Regions from separate parts of the Cellulomonas sp. PS-H5 genome, predicted to be linked through region 2. Evidence: riboswitches for the same ligand, from Rfam matches in the RefSeq annotation. Region 2 holds a riboswitch; the other holds the start of a gene.

Region 1 (8,102 bases), on a different contig from region 2:
GGCCACGTTCATCGACTCGTCGGCGATCGCGCTGCTCGTGTCGATCGCCCCGCACCGGCGGCCCGAGCGGCTGCGCGTGCGCGGCGCGACCGGGGCGCCGCTGATGACGCTGCAGGTGACGGGGCTCGACTCCCTGCTGGACCTGGTGCCGGCCGAGGGCTGAGCCCAGGGCGCCCGGGCCCCGGGCGGGCTGCGGTCACACGGCCGCGAGCGCCGCCTCCCGCGCGTCCGCCGTGCCGCGACGGGTGAGCGGGGCCCGGAGCCCCAGGTGCTCCCGCAGCGTGGTCCCCGCGTACGCGGTCCGGTACGCCCCGCGCTCCTGGAGCTCCGGCACGACCCGGTCGACGACGTCGTCCAGCCCCGACGGCACGAGCCAGGGGCTGAGGTTGAACCCGTCGACGGCGCCCGTCCGCACGAACCGCACCAGCCGGTCGGCGACCGCGGACGGCGTGCCGACGAAGCCGCGCTCGCCGGACACGCGGATCACCAGGTCGCGGATCGACAGGCCCTCGGCCTCCGCGAGCGCGCGCCACCGCGCCGCGACCTCGTGCGTACGGGCGCCGGTGGTCGACGAGCCGCCCTCCCCGCCGAGCTCGGCCACGGCCGGGTCGTGCGCGGGCAGCGGGCCGTCCGGGTCGTAGCCGCCCAGGTCCTCGCCCCAGATGGTCCCGACCACGTGCAGCGCGGTGGCGGGCGTGACCTGCTGCCGGGCGACCCAGCGCGCCTTCTCCTCGGCCTCGGCGGGCGTGTCGCCGACGACGATCGCCGTGCCCGGGAAGATCTTCACGTCGTCCTCCGGCCGGCCCGCCGCGACGGCGCGCGCCCGGATGTCCGCCGCGAACGCGAGCGCGTCGGCGAGCACCGACCCGTGCCGGGAGAAGATCACGTCCGCCGACCGCGCGGCGAAGTCCCGGCCCTGCGGCGAGTCGCCGGCCTGGAAGATCACCGGGTGCCCCTGCGGGCTGCGTGGCGTCGTGGGGTCGATCGTCACGTCCAGCAGGTCGCCGTGCGCCTCGACGCGCGCGACCCGCTCGCCGGGGCCCTCCGGCCACGCGTCCCAGATCCGCCGGGCCGTCGCGAGGACCTGCTCGGCGCGGTCGTAGCGGCGGGCGTGGTCGAGGTAGCCGCCGCGGCGGAAGTTCTCGCCGGTCCACGCGTTGTCGGTGGTCACGACGTTCCAGGCGGCCCGCCCGCCGGACAGCACGTCCAGGCTCGCGAGCCGCCGGGCCAGGTCGACGGGGTCGTTGTACGTGGTGTTCTGGGTGGCGACCAGGCCGATCCGCTCCGTCACGGCGGCCAGCGCGGCGAGCTGCGTGATCGCGTCGGGGCGGCCGACGACGTCGAGGTCGTGCAGCCGGCCCCGGCTCTCCCGCAGGCGGAGGCCCTCGCCGAGGAAGAACGCGTCGAACAGGCCGCGCTCCGCGGTGCGGGCGACCCGATCGAAGGACGCGAAGTCGGTCTGCGACCCGGACTCGGGGTCGGACCAGATCGTCGTGTGGTTGACGCCCTGGAAGAAGACGCCGAAGTGGACCTCGGCGTCGGGGCGGGTGATCGGGTACCGGTCGTCGGCGGTGTGGTCGCTCGGCTCGGTGTGCTGGGTCACGGCGGGCTCCTCAGGCGGTCGCGCGGGCCGCGCCCGCGAAGCGGTTCTCGGGCCGCGCGAGGCCCAGGTGGTCGCGCAGGGTGGCGCCCGCGCGCGGGGCGGCGGCCCGCCGGTCGGCGCGCAGGGCGGGCAGCACGTCCCGGGCCAGCACCGGCAGGTCGGCGTCGAGCGCGGCGGCGAGCAGCCGGACCCCGGCGACCGCGGGGTCGTCCGCGAGCTCGGCCAGCAGCGCGTGCAGCCCGGCTGCCGTGCCCACGTGGCGCAGCGCGGTGCCCGGCGCCCACAGCCCGGCGGCGTCGAGCTCGGCGAGCCGGTCCGCGGCCGTGCGACCGCCGGCGTCGAGGACCACCTGCACCTCCACCACCGCCCGCGCGCCGGGGTCGGCGTCTGCCGCAGCCTGTGCCGCGGCCCGGGCGCCCGCGGCGTCGGGACCGCCGACCAGCACGACGTCCACGAGCCGCTCGCCGTCCCTGCCGGGACCGGCGACGTCCCCGGCCCGTGCCAGGACGACGGGCTGGCCCTGCGGCGGCCGCGGCGTGATGAGCGGGCCCACGACGGAGAACGACTCCCCGGCGAAGTCCACCCGGTGGATCCGGTCCCGGTCGACGTAGCGGCCGGTGGCGACGTCGCGGATCACCGCGTCGTCCTCCCAGGAGTCCCACAGGTCCCGGACGACCTGGACCACGTCCCGGGCCTCGCGGCCGAGGTCGGCGACCGGCGCGCGACCGTACGCCGCCGGGGCGGCGTCGCCGGGGGTCACCGCGGCCAGCCAGCCGGAGCGGCCGGACCCGGCCAGGTCGAGCGAGGCGAGCTGCGTCGCGACGTGGAACGGCTCGGGGTAGGTGGTGGGCACCTCGGGCACCAGGCCGATCGCCGTGGTGGTGCGGGCGACGAACGCGGCGCGGGTGACCGCGTCGAGGCGGGCCCGGGTGGGGTCGCCCGGGACGGCGGCGAGGGCGGCGTCGGCGAAGGTGACGAAGGTCAGGCCGGCGTGCTCGGCGTGCCGGACGGCGCGGGCCAGGCGGGCGCCGGACACGAGGTCGGCGGGCGCGAGGCCGGACAGCGCGGCGGCCGCGGGGTGCGCGCCGGCGCCGTCGACGTCGAGGCCGGTGAGGAGCGGGGGGACGGTCACGGGGTCTCCGGTGGGTCGGGGGAGCGGCGGGATCGGGGCGGGTGCGGCGGGGCCGCGGCGTCACAGGGCGGTGTGCGCGCCGATCCGGTGGTAGGTGCGGTCGTGGTAGACCAGCGGCGAGGCGCCGTCGCCGGGCTCGGCGTCGTCCGGGCCGCCCGCGGACAGCGCCCGCAGCGACACGAGGTACGAGTCGCCGACCGGCGTGCGCTGGACGACGCGGGCGCGCACCCAGGACACGGCGCCGTCGATCACGGGCTCGCCCGTCGGGAGCGAGGACCAGCCGCCGGCGGCGAACCGGTCCAGGCTGCTGGTGGCGAACCGCGCGGACACGTCGTCCTGGTGGTCCGCGAGGAAGCTCACGGCCAGCGTGGGTGCCGCGGACACGGCGGGCCAGGAGGACGACGTCGAGGCGAGCGAGAACGCGAGCAGCGGCGGGGCCGCGGACACCGAGATGACCGAGGTCGCGGTGAACCCGACCGGTCGGCCGGCGTGCCGCAGCGCGACCACGGCGACCCCGGCGGGGTGCCGGCGGAACACCCGCTTGAACTGCTGCGGGTCGAGCTGGGGCTCGTCCTGCTCGGCGAGCAGCCGCTCGAGCGGGCCCAGGTCCGTGCGCTCGGCGGTCACCGGGTCGCCCCGGCGAGCGCGGCGGCGGGCTCGGCGGACGCGGCGGGCTCCGCGGCCGGCGCGAGCCCGAGCGCCCGGCGGAGCGGCGCGGCGGCCCGGGCCAGCCACGCGTCCAGCGCGGGGTCGAGGTCGGCGAGCTGGGCCTCGGTCAGGGTCAGCGTGCGCGCGGGGACGACCGCGCCCAGCTCGACGAGCACGGGGCGCAGGTGCACCTCGCCGGCGAGCGCGTGCGCCGGGTTGCCGGACACCACGAGCGGCACGGCCACGACGCCGGCCAGCCCATCCGGGCCGTACAGGTCGAGGAACGCCTTGAGCAGGCCGGTGTAGGACGCCTTGTAGACCGGGGTCGCGACGACCGCGACGTCGGCGGCGGCCACCCGCGCGAGCGCGGCGTCGGCGGCGGGGTGCGCCGGGGCGAGCACCTCGCCGGCGAGCGTCGCGAGGTCGACGACCTCGACGGCGGCGGGGTCGGCCGACGTGAGCGCGGCCAGGCGCTCGGCGGCGGCGCGCGCGGCGCCCAGGGTGCGGGACCCGGCGCGCGGGTTCCCGGAGACGGCGACGACGGACGGGGACGACATGGTGGCCTCGCAAAGGGGGTCGATCACGGTTGCCGTGCGGCGGAGCGGCGCGTGCCGGCCGACGGCCAGGTCATCTCCCGGAGCACCCCGCCGTGACGTGGGGTTGCTGCCCAGCCAGCCGGGGCTTGGCGCTGGGACTCGTGACCTCGGGGCGGAGGTCTAGCACCGCTCCGGGTCCGCCGGCGCCGGCGGGGGGCGAGTTCTCACGATCCGGGACCGTGCGAACGCCTGGGACCTTGGTCCTGTGACATCGCTCCGGCATGCGAGACGCGGCGGCCCGGCCGTTGACGCCCCCGGGTCCGGTTCGTAGGTTCCGGGCACCGGCTCGCCACCGGGGTGCGCCGCAGGGCGGGCCCCGGGGACGGGCCGGGTGGTCATGAGCTCCGACGCGAAGCCCCGGCTGGTCGGACGGCAACCCCCCGCGCGGGTGGGTGCCCCGGGTGAGGACCAGGTCCGCCGCCGCCGGCGACGGACAACACGCGGACCCGCCCGACCGGGCGGGGGCACACGAGGAGAACGCATGAGCCGGACCGTGCAGGCGCCGTGGGCGCCCTCGGCACCCGCCCTGCCGACCACCGCCGCCGCGCCCGGCGGCCGCTGTCGCTGTCGCCGCTGACGGCGCAGCCGCCGGTCCGGCACCCCGCCCGGGGCGCCTGACGCCGGCCCCGCCCGGCGCCTGAGCCGGGCCCCGCGGCGCCCGAGCCGTGCCCGGTCACGTCTCGGGACGCCCACCGCGCCGACCTGGCCGATCCGCGCGAGCGGGCCGCCCGGCCCGCGCCGACCCGCGCCGACCCGCGCCGAGATAGGACGCGCGGGTCGAGATAGGACCTTCCACGGTCCGATCTCGGCGCGGGGGTCCTATCTCGGCGAGCCGGGGCGCCCTGCCCGCTCGTCCATCCGCCGCCCGCCTGTCGCCGTGGCGCGCCCCGGCGCGCCCGCGACCGCCGCACCACCCGCCCCCGAACGGAGCCGTCATGCCCTTCTCGTCCCCCCGCGCCGGCCGCCGCGCGCTGCTCGGCGTCGACCTGACCGCCGCCGGCGCCCGGCCCGGCGCGGTCGGCGCCCACGGCGCCGTCGCCGCCCGCGCGTTCGACGGCGAGCGGCTCGCCCGCCTGGTGCACCGCGCCGACCGCGGCCTGCTCGACCTCGTGGTGCTCGGCGACGCCCTGCTGCTGCATCCCGGGCGTCGGCAGGTGCCCGGCCGGCTCGACGCCGCCGTCGCCGCGGCGCGGGTCGCCCCGCTGGTCCGGACCGCCGCGCTGGTGGCGGGCGTCCCGCACGACCAGGTCGAGCCGGGCCACCTCGCGGGCGCCGTCCGCGGGGTGCAGCACGCGGCGGGAGGTGCGGCGGGCTGGCAGCTGTCCGGCCCGGGTGCGACCGGCGGCCGCGCCGACCTCGCCGAGCCGGGGGCCCTCGGGGCCGGGCCCGCCTCTCGCGTTGCTGCTCCCACGGGCTCTGCCGCTGCCGCAGCCGGTGCCGCGGGCACTGCCGCTGCCGCTGCCGCAGTCGCTGCCGCGGGAGCCGCCGCCGCAGACGTTGCCGGGGCGGCTCCCGCAGACGCTGCCGCTGCCGCAGCCGAGCGGCGGTGGGCGGACCGCGCGGCCGCCGCCCTGGACGCCGTCCTCGCCGCCTGGGACGCGGGGGAGCCCGGCGCGGTGCGCCGCGGCGGGGACGGCCGGTTCCGCGTCGACCACGACGGCGTCCGGTTCGCGGTCCGCGGCCGGTCGGCCGCTCGCAGCACCGCTCGCGGTGGCGACGGGGACGGCACCGCCGCCGCGGACCGCCCGCTCGTGGTGGTGCCCGTCGCGGGCCCGGCCGCCGAGGCGCTCGCGGGCCGGTACGCCGACGTCGCCCGGCTCACGGCGCCGGACCTGGAGGCCGCCGCCGCGGCCCGGTCCCGGGTGCGCGCCGCCGCCGTGGCCGCGGGCCGGCCCGCCGACGCGGTGCGCGTGCTGCTCGACGTCGACGTCGCCCTCGCCGACGACCGGGAGTCCGCCCTCGCGCGGCTGGACCTGGTGCGCTCCGTCGACCGGCCGGACCTCGGCGTCGCCGGCGCGGTCGTCGCGGGCACCGGGGCCGACCTGGCGACCGTGCTCGCCGACGCCGTCCGGGACGGCGCGGTCGACGGGTTCGTCGCGCTCCCGACCTCGGTGGAGGCGGACCTGGCGGCGCTCGTCGAGCGCACCGTGCCCGCGCTGCAGCAGGCCGGCGCGTTCCGGCTTCGGCCGGGCGACGGCGACGAGCCCGCCGACCGCGACCCGGCGGTGGTCCGCCGCCGCGCGACGGCCGCCCGCGGCGACGGACGGGCCGACGCGCGTACGGACGCCCGCGCCGGCCGGCTCGCCCTCGCAGAGGCCCTCTGGTCCGCCGCGCCGTTCGCCCTCACCTGACAGCCCCGCCCCTGACGGCGCCCGCCACCGCACCCCGCACCCGCACCCACCGAGAGGTGACCTGATGACCACGACCCCGCTGCGGGCACGCGCGTCCCACGCGGCCGCGCCGGACCCTGCCCGGCTCGACCCGGCCCCGCTCGACGCCGCCTCGATCGACCGTGCCCGGCTCGACCCGGCCCCGCTTGACCCTGCCCGGCTCGACGCCGCCTCGATCGACCCCACGCGGCTCGACCCGGCCTCGATCGACCCCGCCCCGCTCGACCCCGCGCGGCTCGCCGTGCGCGACGCCCGGCTGCACGACCCGCTGGTCGGGCCGCTGCTCGACGGCCTGGCGCACGAGTACAGCACCCGGTACACCGGCCTGCTCACCCCGGCCGAGCTGCGCGACGAGCTGGAGCACTACGGGGTCGAGGAGTTCGCCCCGCCGCACGGCGCCCTCGTGCTCGTGCTGGAGGACGGCGAGCCGGTGGCGGGCGGCGCGTTCCGCCGCCGGTGGGAGCCGGAGCACGGCGACGTCGCCCGGCTCGCCGACCCGCGCGCCCGGGACGCCGAGGGAGCGCCCGCGGTGCCGACCGCGGAGCTCAAGCGGATCTGGACCCACGAGGCGCACCGCCGCCGCGGGCTGGCCCGGGTCGTGCTCGCCGAGCTGGAGGCGCGCGCCGCCGCGGCCGGCTACCCCCGGGTCTACCTGACGACCGGCCCGAAGCAGCCGGAGGCGGTCGGCCTGTACCTCGCGGCGGGGTACACCCCGCTGTTCGAGCCCGCCGCGTACCCGGGCGACCTCGTCCCGCACGCGTTCGAGAAGTGGCTCGCCCGGTGAGCGCCGCGACCACGGCCCCCGCGGCCGGGCCTGGCGCGCCGCCGGCCGCCCCCGACGTCGACCGCCCCGAGGTGCTCGCCGACCTGCCCGTGCTGCCCGCCCGGCACCCAGGCCGCTGGGTCGCCACCGCCGGCGTGGCCGTCCTGCTCGCGATGGTGCTCAGCTCGCTGCTCACCAACCCGCAGTGGGAGTGGGACGTCGTCGCGCAGTACCTGACCTGGCCGTCCGTGCTGGAGGGCGTGTGGGCCACCGTCCGGCTGACCGCCGTCGCCGCGGTGATCGGCTTCGGGCTCGGCACGGTGCTCGCGCTGATGCGGCTGTCCCGGTCGCCGCTGCTGCAGTCGGTGTCCTGGGCCTACTCCTGGGTATTCCGGTCCGTGCCGCTGATCCTGCAGCTGCTGCTCTGGTACAACCTCGCCTACCTGTACCCGGAGCTCTCGCTCGGCATCCCGTTCGGGCCGGAGTGGCTGCGCTTCGACACGCTCGACGTCGTCGACAAGTTCGGCGCCGCGGTCCTCGGGCTCGGGCTGTCGCAGGCGGCGTACTCCGCCGAGATCGTCCGCGCCGGCATCCTCGGCGTCGACCAGGGGCAGCACGAGGCCGCGGCCGCGCTCGGCATCCCGCGGGGCCGGCAGCAGTGGCGGATCGTGCTGCCGCAGGCGATGCGCACGATCGTCCCGACCTCGGTGAACGAGATCATCGGCCTGCTCAAGGGCACCTCGGTCGTCTACGTGCTGGCGTACGGCGAGCTGTTCTACACCGTCGGCGTCATCTACGGCCGGAACCAGCGGGTGGTCCCGCTGCTGCTCGTCGCGGCGATCTGGTACCTGCTCACCACCACGGTCCTGACCGTCGCGCAGTACTACCTCGAGCGGCACTACGCCCGCGGCGCGCTCCGCACGCTGCCCCCGACCCCGCTGCAGCGGCTGCGCTGGACGCTCGCGGTCGC
Region 2 (8,102 bases):
CCCGGTCGTGGTCGAGTCCTTCGAGATGATGCAGGCCATGGTCGACGCAGGCGCGATCTCGCCGATCCCGGGATCGAGCCCCGACGACGAGGAGGCGTACGGGGCCATCGCGCGGGGCGACTACGCCGCGATCGTCTACCCCGCCTGGTACACCTCGCGGTTCGTCGACTACATGCCCGACCTCGCGGGGAAGATCGCCATCGCGCCCGCGCCGGTCGTGCCCGGGTCGGACACGCTGACGATCGGCGGCGGGGGCACCGGCACGGCGGTCGCGGCGGACTCGCCCGTCCGTGACCTGGCGGCGGAGTGGCTCGCGTTCGCCAAGCTCTCCCCGGAGGCCAACGTCGCCGTGTGGGAGGTGCTCGGGTTCGACCCCGTGAACATGGCGGTGTGGGAGGACGAGGAGGTCACCCGGAACCCGGAGAACCAGTTCAACCAGTACTTCACGACCAACCTGTTCGACGTGCTGAACGAGGTCAAGGACGGGATCGGGCACTTCGAGTCGTTCGCCAGCCCCGACCTGCCGGCGGTGAACAGCCGGTTCGGCACCGTGACGCTCACCGAGATCTACGAGTCCGGTGTGCCGGCGCGCGAGGCGCTGGAGCAGGCGCAGCGCGAGCTCAAGAACGAGCTGCGGCAGGACTGAGCTCCGGCCGAGGGATCCACTCGCACCGACGCGCGCGGGCGTGCCGGTGCGAGTGGATCCATCGCGCGGGCCACGGCCGCGTCACGCGCGCGACACGAGGGCCTGGGAGACTGGGCGGCATGACCCGCCCCGTCCTCGTCGTCGCCGCCGCGCTGGTCGACGACCTCGCCGCCCCGGGCGCCCTGCTGGCGGCCCGCCGCCGCGCGCCCGTGAGCCTCGCGGGCCGGTGGGAGTTCCCCGGCGGCAAGGTGGAGCCGGGCGAGTCCCCCGAGGACGCCGTGCACCGGGAGATCCGCGAGGAGCTGGGCGTCGCCGTCGAGCTCGGCGCGGAGCTCGCCGGACCCGACGACGGCGCCTGGTGGCTCAGCGAGCGGTACGTGATGCGGCTCTGGCTGGCCCGCGTGACCGCCGGCGAGCCGCGGCCCCTGGTCGAGCACGACGACCTGCGCTGGCTGCCGCGCGGGCAGTGGCTCACGGTGCCCTGGTTGGACGCGGACGTGCGGATCGTGGAGGCGCTGGCGGCGGCGACGGACCCGGCGGGCGTCGCTCGGCGCCCGGCCTGACCTGCGAGTTCGTCCGTCAGCGAACACGACCCCGCCCGATCTGGCACTCGCACCTCTCGAGTGCTAGAACATTTCTCGTAGCCCTCCTGGCGCGGCAGCGCCGGGGCAGCAGCGGTCCCGGACCGTCCGGACCGCCGTGACGCTTCGAGGAGGTGACGGGCTGTGGCTACGCGATTCGACCCGTTCCAGGAGATGGACCGGCTGATGAACCAGGTCCTCGGCCAGCAGCGCGCGTCGGCGACCATGCCGATGGACCTGTTCCGCTCGGGCGACCACTACGTCCTGAGCGTCGACCTGCCGGGGGCGGACCCCGGTTCGATCGACGTGAACGTCGACGACCGCACTCTCACGATCCGCGCGCAGCGCACCGCGCGCACGGAGGACGGGGTGCAGTGGCTCGCCAAGGAGCGCCCGGTCGGGACCTACGCGCGCCAGCTCACCGTCGGCCGCGGGCTCGACCTGGACGCCATCACCGCGTCGTACGCGGACGGCGTGCTCAGCCTGACCATCCCCGTGGCCGAGGAGGCCAAGCCGCGCCGCATCGAGGTCACCACCGGTGGGACGCCGGCGACCATCGAGGCGGGCGCCGACGCCGCTCCGCAGGAGCGTGCGAGCGCCTGACCGCGCGACGCGGCTCGCACGACGACCGCCCCGGCCCCCCGCGTGGGGGACCGGGGCGGTCGCGCGTCCGGGTCGCGCCGGGCCGGCGGCGCGTCAGGCCGTCGGCACCGCCAGCGACGCGCGCACCGTCCGGGTGGCGGCCAGGACGTGCTGGAGCGACGGGGTGACCTCGGCGTACCGGCGGGTCTTGAGGCCGCAGTCCGGGTTCACCCAGAGCTGCGCCGGGTCGACGACCCGCACCGCCTCGGTGAGCAGCTCGGTCACCTCGGCCTCGCTCGGCACGCGTGGCGAGTGGATGTCGTACACGCCCGGGCCGATGCCGCGGGGGTAGCCCTCGGAGGCGATGTCGCCGAGGATCTCCATCTTCGACCGGGCCGCCTCGATCGACGTCACGTCGGCGTCCAGGCCGTCGATCGCCCCGAAGATCTCGCCGAACTCCGAGTAGCAGAGGTGGGTGTGGATCTGGGTGTCGGGGCGCACGCCCGAGGTCGCGAGCCGGAACGAGCGCACCGACCAGTCGAGGTAGGCGTCGTGGTCGGCGGCGCGCAGCGGCAGCAGCTCGCGCAGCGCGGGCTCGTCGACCTGGACGATCGCGGTCCCGGCAGCCTCCAGGTCGGCGATCTCGTCGCGCAGGGCGAGCGCCACCTGGTTCGCGGTGTCGGCCAGCGGCTGGTCGTCGCGGACGAAGGACCACGCCAGGATCGTCACGGGGCCGGTCAGCATGCCCTTCACCGGCTTGGCGGTGAGGGACTGCGTGTACGTCGTCCACGGCACCGTGATCGGTGCCGGCCGGGACACGTCGCCCCACAGGATCGACGGGCGGGTGCAGCGCGAGCCGTAGGACTGGACCCAGCCGTTCGCGGTCACCGCGAACCCGTCCAGGTTCTCGGCGAAGTACTGCACCATGTCGTTGCGCTCGGGCTCGCCGTGCACGAGCACGTCGAGGCCGAACTCCTCCTGCAGCTCGACGACCCGGCGGATCTCCGCCTTCATCTCGTCCTCGTACTGCGCGGCGGTGAGCTCGCCCCGGCCGAACGCGGCGCGGGCCACGCGGATCTCCGGCGTCTGCGGGAACGAGCCGATCGTCGTGGTCGGCAGGGCGGGGAGCTGCAGGCGCTCGGCCTGCGCCACCCGGCGCCCCTCGAAGTCGCCGCGGTGGAACGCGTCGGCCGGCAGCCCGGTGAGCCGCTCCCGCACCTCCGGCCGCACGACCCCCGGCGCCGCGGCGCGGGACCGGCGCGCGTCGGCGGCGGCGAGCAGCTCGGCGTGCACCGCCTCGCGGCCCTCGGTCAGCCCGGTCGCCAGGGTGACCACCTCGGCGACCTTCTGGTCCGCGAACGCGAGCCAGGAGCGCAGCGTCGGGTCGAGCTGCGGCTCGTCCTCGACGTCGTGCGGGACGTGGAACAGCGACGTCGACGTGGCGACGGCGACCTGCCGGGCGCCGAGGCCCTCGAGCGACTCGAGCGAGCCGAGCGCGGCGTCGAGGTCCGCGCGCCAGATGTTGTGGCCGTCGACCACGCCGCCGACGAGCACCTTCGACTCCAGGCCCTCGACGGGGCCGGCGGGCAGCGCGCCGCGGACCAGGTCGAGCGCGAGGCCCTCGACCTCCGTGGCCGCCAGCACCGGCAGCGCGTCCTGGAGGTCGCCGTACGGCGCGGCCACGAGGATGGCCGGGCGCTCGGCGGCGGGCAGGTCGGTCGCCAGGGCGCGGTACGCCTCGGCGGCCGCCGCGAGCAGCCGGTCGGCCGGGACGCCGGTCGAGTCGGAGACCAGGGCGGGCTCGTCCAGCTGCACCCAGGTGGCGCCGGCGCGGGCGAGGTCGCGGAGCAGCGCGGCGTACACCGGCAGCACGTCGGCGAGCCGGTCGATCGGCAGGAAGTCCTCCGGCGAGCCCTCGGCGGCCTTGGCGAGCGCCAGGAACGTCACCGGGCCGACCAGCACCGGGCGGGTGAGCACGCCGTCCGCGAGGCCCTCCGCGAGCTCGCGCACCGGGCGGTCGCTGGCGTACCGGAACGGCGTCGCGGGGCCGATCTCCGGGACGAGGTAGTGGTAGTTCGAGTCGAACCACTTCGTCATCTCGAGCGGCAGGTCGTCGCCGCGGCCGCGGGCCACGGTCGAGTACCCCGCGAGGTCGAGGCCGCCGTCGGCGGCGAGCAGGTCGGCGAACCGCTCGGGCACGGCGCCGAGGACCGCGGCCGCGTCGAGCACGTGGTCGTAGAACGAGAAGGCGCTCGGGATCGCGGGCAGCCGGGTGTCCAGGCCGAGCTCGGCCAGGCGGGTGCGGGTCCGGCGGCGCAGGTCGGCGGCGGTGGCCTCGACCTCCTCGGCGCTCGCGCGGCCGGCCCAGAACGCCTCGAGGGCCTTCTTCAGCTCGCGGCGCGGGCCGATCCGGGGGTAGCCCAGGACGGTGCCGGCGGGGAACGGGTGAGTCAGGTCGGTCATCTCTCGCCTCAGCTGGTGGGAACGGGGGTCGGGGTGGTCGTGGGGGCGGCCGCGGCGGCCGCCGGCTCGGGGGGGACGCGCAGGTGCGCCCGCGGGGCGTCGCCGCCGAGGCCCGCGCCGTCGAGCAGGTCCAGCGCGGGGCCGTGGGCGTTGAACGTGTAGAGGTGCACGCCGGGCGCGCCGCCGTCGAGGACGGCGTTCACCAGGTCGACGCCCAGCCGCGTGCCCAGGCGGTGCCGCGCCGCGACCTCCGCCGGGTCGTCGGCGTCGAACGCGTCGAGCCGCGCGAGCAGTGTCTTCGGGACGGGCACGCCGGTCAGCTGCGCCACGCGGCGGAGCCGGGCCGGGTCGGTGGTGGGGATCACGCCCGGGAGGATGGGGATCGTGACGCCCGCGTCGCGCGCCAGGGCCACGAGCTCGAGGTACGACCCGGCGTCGTAGAACACCTGGGTGATCGCGAAGTCCGCGCCGGCGCGCTGCTTGGCGAGCAGGGCCGCGACGTCCTGCTCCCGGGTGCTGCCGGCCCCCGCGTTGCCGCGCGGGAACGCCGCCACGGCGACGGACAGCGGCCGGGTGGCGGCGCGCACCGCCTGCGCCGGGCTGCCCGCGCACCGCCGCCGCTCGACGTCCCGCAGCAGCTCCACGAGGGCGCTCGCGGTCGGCAGGCCCTCGGGGTGCGGCTCCCAGGACCGGTCGGCGGGCGGGTCCCCGCGCAGGGCCAGGAACGACCGCACGCCCTCGTCGAGGAACTCCTCGATCGTCGCCGCGAGGTCCTCGCGCGAGCTGGCGACGCAGGTGAGGTGCGCGATCGGGGTCAGCGAGGTCTCGCGCAGCAGCCGCCGGACGAGCTGCCGGGTCGTGGTGCGGGTGCTGCCCGAGGCGCCGTACGTGACGGAGACGAAGTCGGGGCGGGCCGCGGCGAGCTGCTGCACCGTCGACCACAGCCGGGGCGCGGCGTCCGGGTTCCGCGGCGGGAACAGCTCGAACGACACGGTCGGGCGGTCCACGGCCCCGAGGCCGTCCGGCACGGCGGTGCCCGCGAGGTGCGCAGGGACGTCGTGACTGCTCATCGTCAGCTCCATCGAACCTGGCGGAAGCACCCGCACCCTCGGTGAGGAGGGGGGTTGCTGCGACGTCGACGAGCCAGGTCTCTCGGTCGCTCTGGATGGGTGCCGCCACACTAGGCCCGGCGGCCGTCGCCGTCCACTGCCCCTGACGCGTCATCTTTCGGTGACGGGGCTCACACCCCCGGGTCCGGGGCCGCGCCCGTGGCCGGGCGGGCGCGACGGCGCCGTGCCAGGCTGCGTGGGATGACCGACCTGCGCACCGTCCCGCTGCCCGACCGCCGGATCGACGCCCGGGCCCTGGTGCCGCGGGACGCGCCCGAGGCCGTGGTCCTCGGCGAGGTCCGCGCGCGCCTGGGGGAGCGGCCCGTGCACGACGCGCGGGACGACTCGGTCGTCTGGGTCGACATCGACGCGTGCAGCGTGCACCGCTGGGCCGAGGGCGACCACGCGCGCGACGCCGTGGTCAGCGTGCCGTCCCCGGTCTCGCTCGCCTGGCCGTCCGCCGCGGGCGGGCTGCTGCTCGCGACCGCGGACGGCCTCGGCGTGCACGACGGCACGACCCTCGGTCCGCTGACCCGGCCGGCGGACATGCCGCGCGACTACCGGTTCAACGACGGCGGCGTCGACCGAGCCGGCCGGCTGTGGGTCGCGACGATGCCGCGGGACGGCTCGCCGGGCGACGGCACCGTGTACCGCGTGGTCGCCGGGGACGGCGGCCTCGAGGTCGACGCGGTGCTCACCGGGGTGGGGGTCGGCAACGGGCTCCAGTGGAGCCCGGACGGCGCGACGCTCTACGTCACGGACACCAGCGCCGCGACCGTGTACCGGCTGCCGTACGACGCGGCCACCGGTGCGGCCGGCGCACCCGAGCCGTTCCTGTCGTTCGACCCGGACGGGCCGCAGCCCGACGGCACGACGGTCGACGGGGAGGGCTGCCTGTGGGTCGCGCTGTACGGCGGGGGCGCGGTGCTGCGGTTCGCGCCGGACGCGACCCCGCTCGGCGCGGTCCGCGTGCCCACGGCGCAGGTGACCTGCCTGGGATTCGGGGCGCCGGGCTCGGGGCGGGCGTACGTGACGACCGCCCACGCGGACGGGGACCCGGTGGCGGGGGCGGTGTTCGGCGCGGACGTGGCGGTGGAGGGGCTGCCCGTGCGGGCGTTCGGGGAGGGCTGACGACGGGTCGGGCGGCCGCCGCGAGGTAGCCGGTCCGTCAACCCGCGAGGAGCTGGTGGGCGCGCTGGTGCGACACGCCCAGGACGGTCCCGACGTCGCGGACGGAGAGCCCGGCGTCGCGCAGCACCCGGGCTGCCGCGCGCGACTCGACGGCGGCCTCGCGGTTCGCGCGGTGCGCCTCCGCGCGCAGGCGTTCGGCGGCGCGGACGTGCGCGCCCACCTCGTCGGGGACGGCCGGCCGCAGGTCGACCTCGACGTCGGAGGGGTCGACCTGCGCGACGAAGGCGATCGCCTCGCGCATGGCGGTCGCTGCCTGGTCCAGGCGAGCCACCTCGGAGATGGCCCCGGGGTGCTCGACGCACTGGAGGACCCACCAGCGACGCCCGCGCTCGGCCGTGACCGTGTACCGGGTCACCGCCACCACCCCTTCCCGAGCACCGACGCGAACTGGTCGAAGAACTTCCGAGCCGTGACGTCGTCGATCTCGGAGTGCCGGCCGAGCGTCGAGCGCACGCCCCCGACCACGACGCCCGTGTGGTTCGTGAGCTCGACGACCTCGTACGGCACACCCGCGTCGCGGGCGGCTCGCCGGACCCGGCGCAGCACCGCAGTCCGTTTCACGAGCGTAGTCCTGTGCGGGATAGACACTCAAGGCAATGTCCCACTAGCAGCGTCCCGGCGGTCGGTGGCGGGCCGGAGCGTCAGCCCGCGGCGCGCGCCAGGACGACGGGGCAGTCCGCCAGGTGGTCGTCGACGATCCCGCACGCCTGCATGGCCGCGTACGCCGTCGTCGGCCCGACGAACCGGAACCCGTGCCGCTTGAGCTCCTTCGCCAGGGCCGCGGACTCCGGCGTGGTCGCCGGGACGTCCGCGAACGTGCGCGGGCGCGGGCGGGTGCCGGCGGCCAGGGGCGCCGCCGACCAGAACAGCTCGTCGAGGCTGAACCCGCGGCCGTGCAGCTCGAGCAGGGCGCGGGCGTTGGCGACGGCCGCCGTGATCTTGGCGCGGTTCCGGATGATCCCGGTGTCCGCCATGAGCCGCTCGACGTCGTGCTCGTCGAACCCCGCCACGACGGCCGGGTCGAACCCCGCGAACGCCTCGCGGAACCCCTCGCGGCGGCGGAGGATCGTGATCCACGCCAGGCCGGACTGGAACGCCTCGAGGGTGAGGCGCTCGTACAGCTCGCGCTCGCCGTGCACGGGCACGCCCCACTCCTCGTCGTGGTAGCGCTCGTAGAGCGGGTCGCCGTCGCCGAAGCAGCGGCGGCCCGCGGGGGCGGGGAGGGTGTCGGGGGCGTCGCTGCTCGTCATGCCGCCACTCTGCCGCACCGGTGCGACACCCGGTCGCCGCCCTCCACAGCCCGCACCGCGTGCGTGCCCTGGGGGCGACGGCACCAGCGCGTCCATCATGCGGTCACGACTTGTCTGACACGTGAGACGGCGTAAGGTCGCCCGAGCGCTGGAGCACCGACCGTCCCGCGAGCCGACCTGGAGCCGACCCCGACGACCGCCGGTGGTCCGCGCCACCCGGATCGTCGAGGAGCCCCGCATGTCAGCCACCGCAGTGCCCACCACCACGCCGCCGGCCGAG

The links. A riboswitch is a leader RNA that binds a small molecule or an ion and turns the genes downstream of it on or off. The one in region 2 is predicted to bind S-adenosylmethionine.
Region 1: linked by a shared signal. The riboswitch ahead of J5O08_RS09415 (LLM class flavin-dependent oxidoreductase) and the one ahead of J5O08_RS09200 (methylenetetrahydrofolate reductase) in region 2 are both predicted to bind S-adenosylmethionine.

The regions. Positions count from the first base shown of each region.
Region 1 is NZ_JAHVCI010000018.1:38,913-47,014, reverse strand. It holds gene J5O08_RS09440 (STAS domain-containing protein) at 1-163, shown strand, start outside; gene J5O08_RS09435 (NtaA/DmoA family FMN-dependent monooxygenase) at 197-1,603, opposite strand; gene J5O08_RS09430 (LLM class flavin-dependent oxidoreductase) at 1,614-2,735, opposite strand; gene J5O08_RS09425 (flavin reductase family protein) at 2,796-3,362, opposite strand; gene J5O08_RS09420 (NAD(P)H-dependent oxidoreductase) at 3,359-3,940, opposite strand; SAM riboswitch class IV at 3,983-4,086, opposite strand; SAM riboswitch class IV at 4,313-4,426, shown strand; gene J5O08_RS09415 (LLM class flavin-dependent oxidoreductase) at 4,915-6,330, shown strand; gene J5O08_RS09410 (GNAT family N-acetyltransferase) at 6,395-7,153, shown strand; gene J5O08_RS09405 (amino acid ABC transporter permease) at 7,150-8,102, shown strand, end outside.
Region 2 is NZ_JAHVCI010000017.1:61,610-69,711, forward strand. It holds gene J5O08_RS09180 (ABC transporter substrate-binding protein) at 1-646, shown strand, start outside; gene J5O08_RS09185 ((deoxy)nucleoside triphosphate pyrophosphohydrolase) at 766-1,209, shown strand; gene J5O08_RS09190 (Hsp20/alpha crystallin family protein) at 1,372-1,830, shown strand; gene metE (5-methyltetrahydropteroyltriglutamate--homocysteine S-methyltransferase) at 1,924-4,272, opposite strand; gene J5O08_RS09200 (methylenetetrahydrofolate reductase) at 4,281-5,342, opposite strand; SAM riboswitch class I at 5,336-5,444, opposite strand; gene J5O08_RS09205 (SMP-30/gluconolactonase/LRE family protein) at 5,583-6,512, shown strand; gene J5O08_RS09210 (hypothetical protein) at 6,550-6,927, opposite strand; gene J5O08_RS09215 (ribonuclease PH) at 6,924-7,133, opposite strand; gene J5O08_RS09220 (DNA-3-methyladenine glycosylase I) at 7,214-7,822, opposite strand; gene J5O08_RS09225 (MFS transporter) at 8,061-8,102, shown strand, end outside.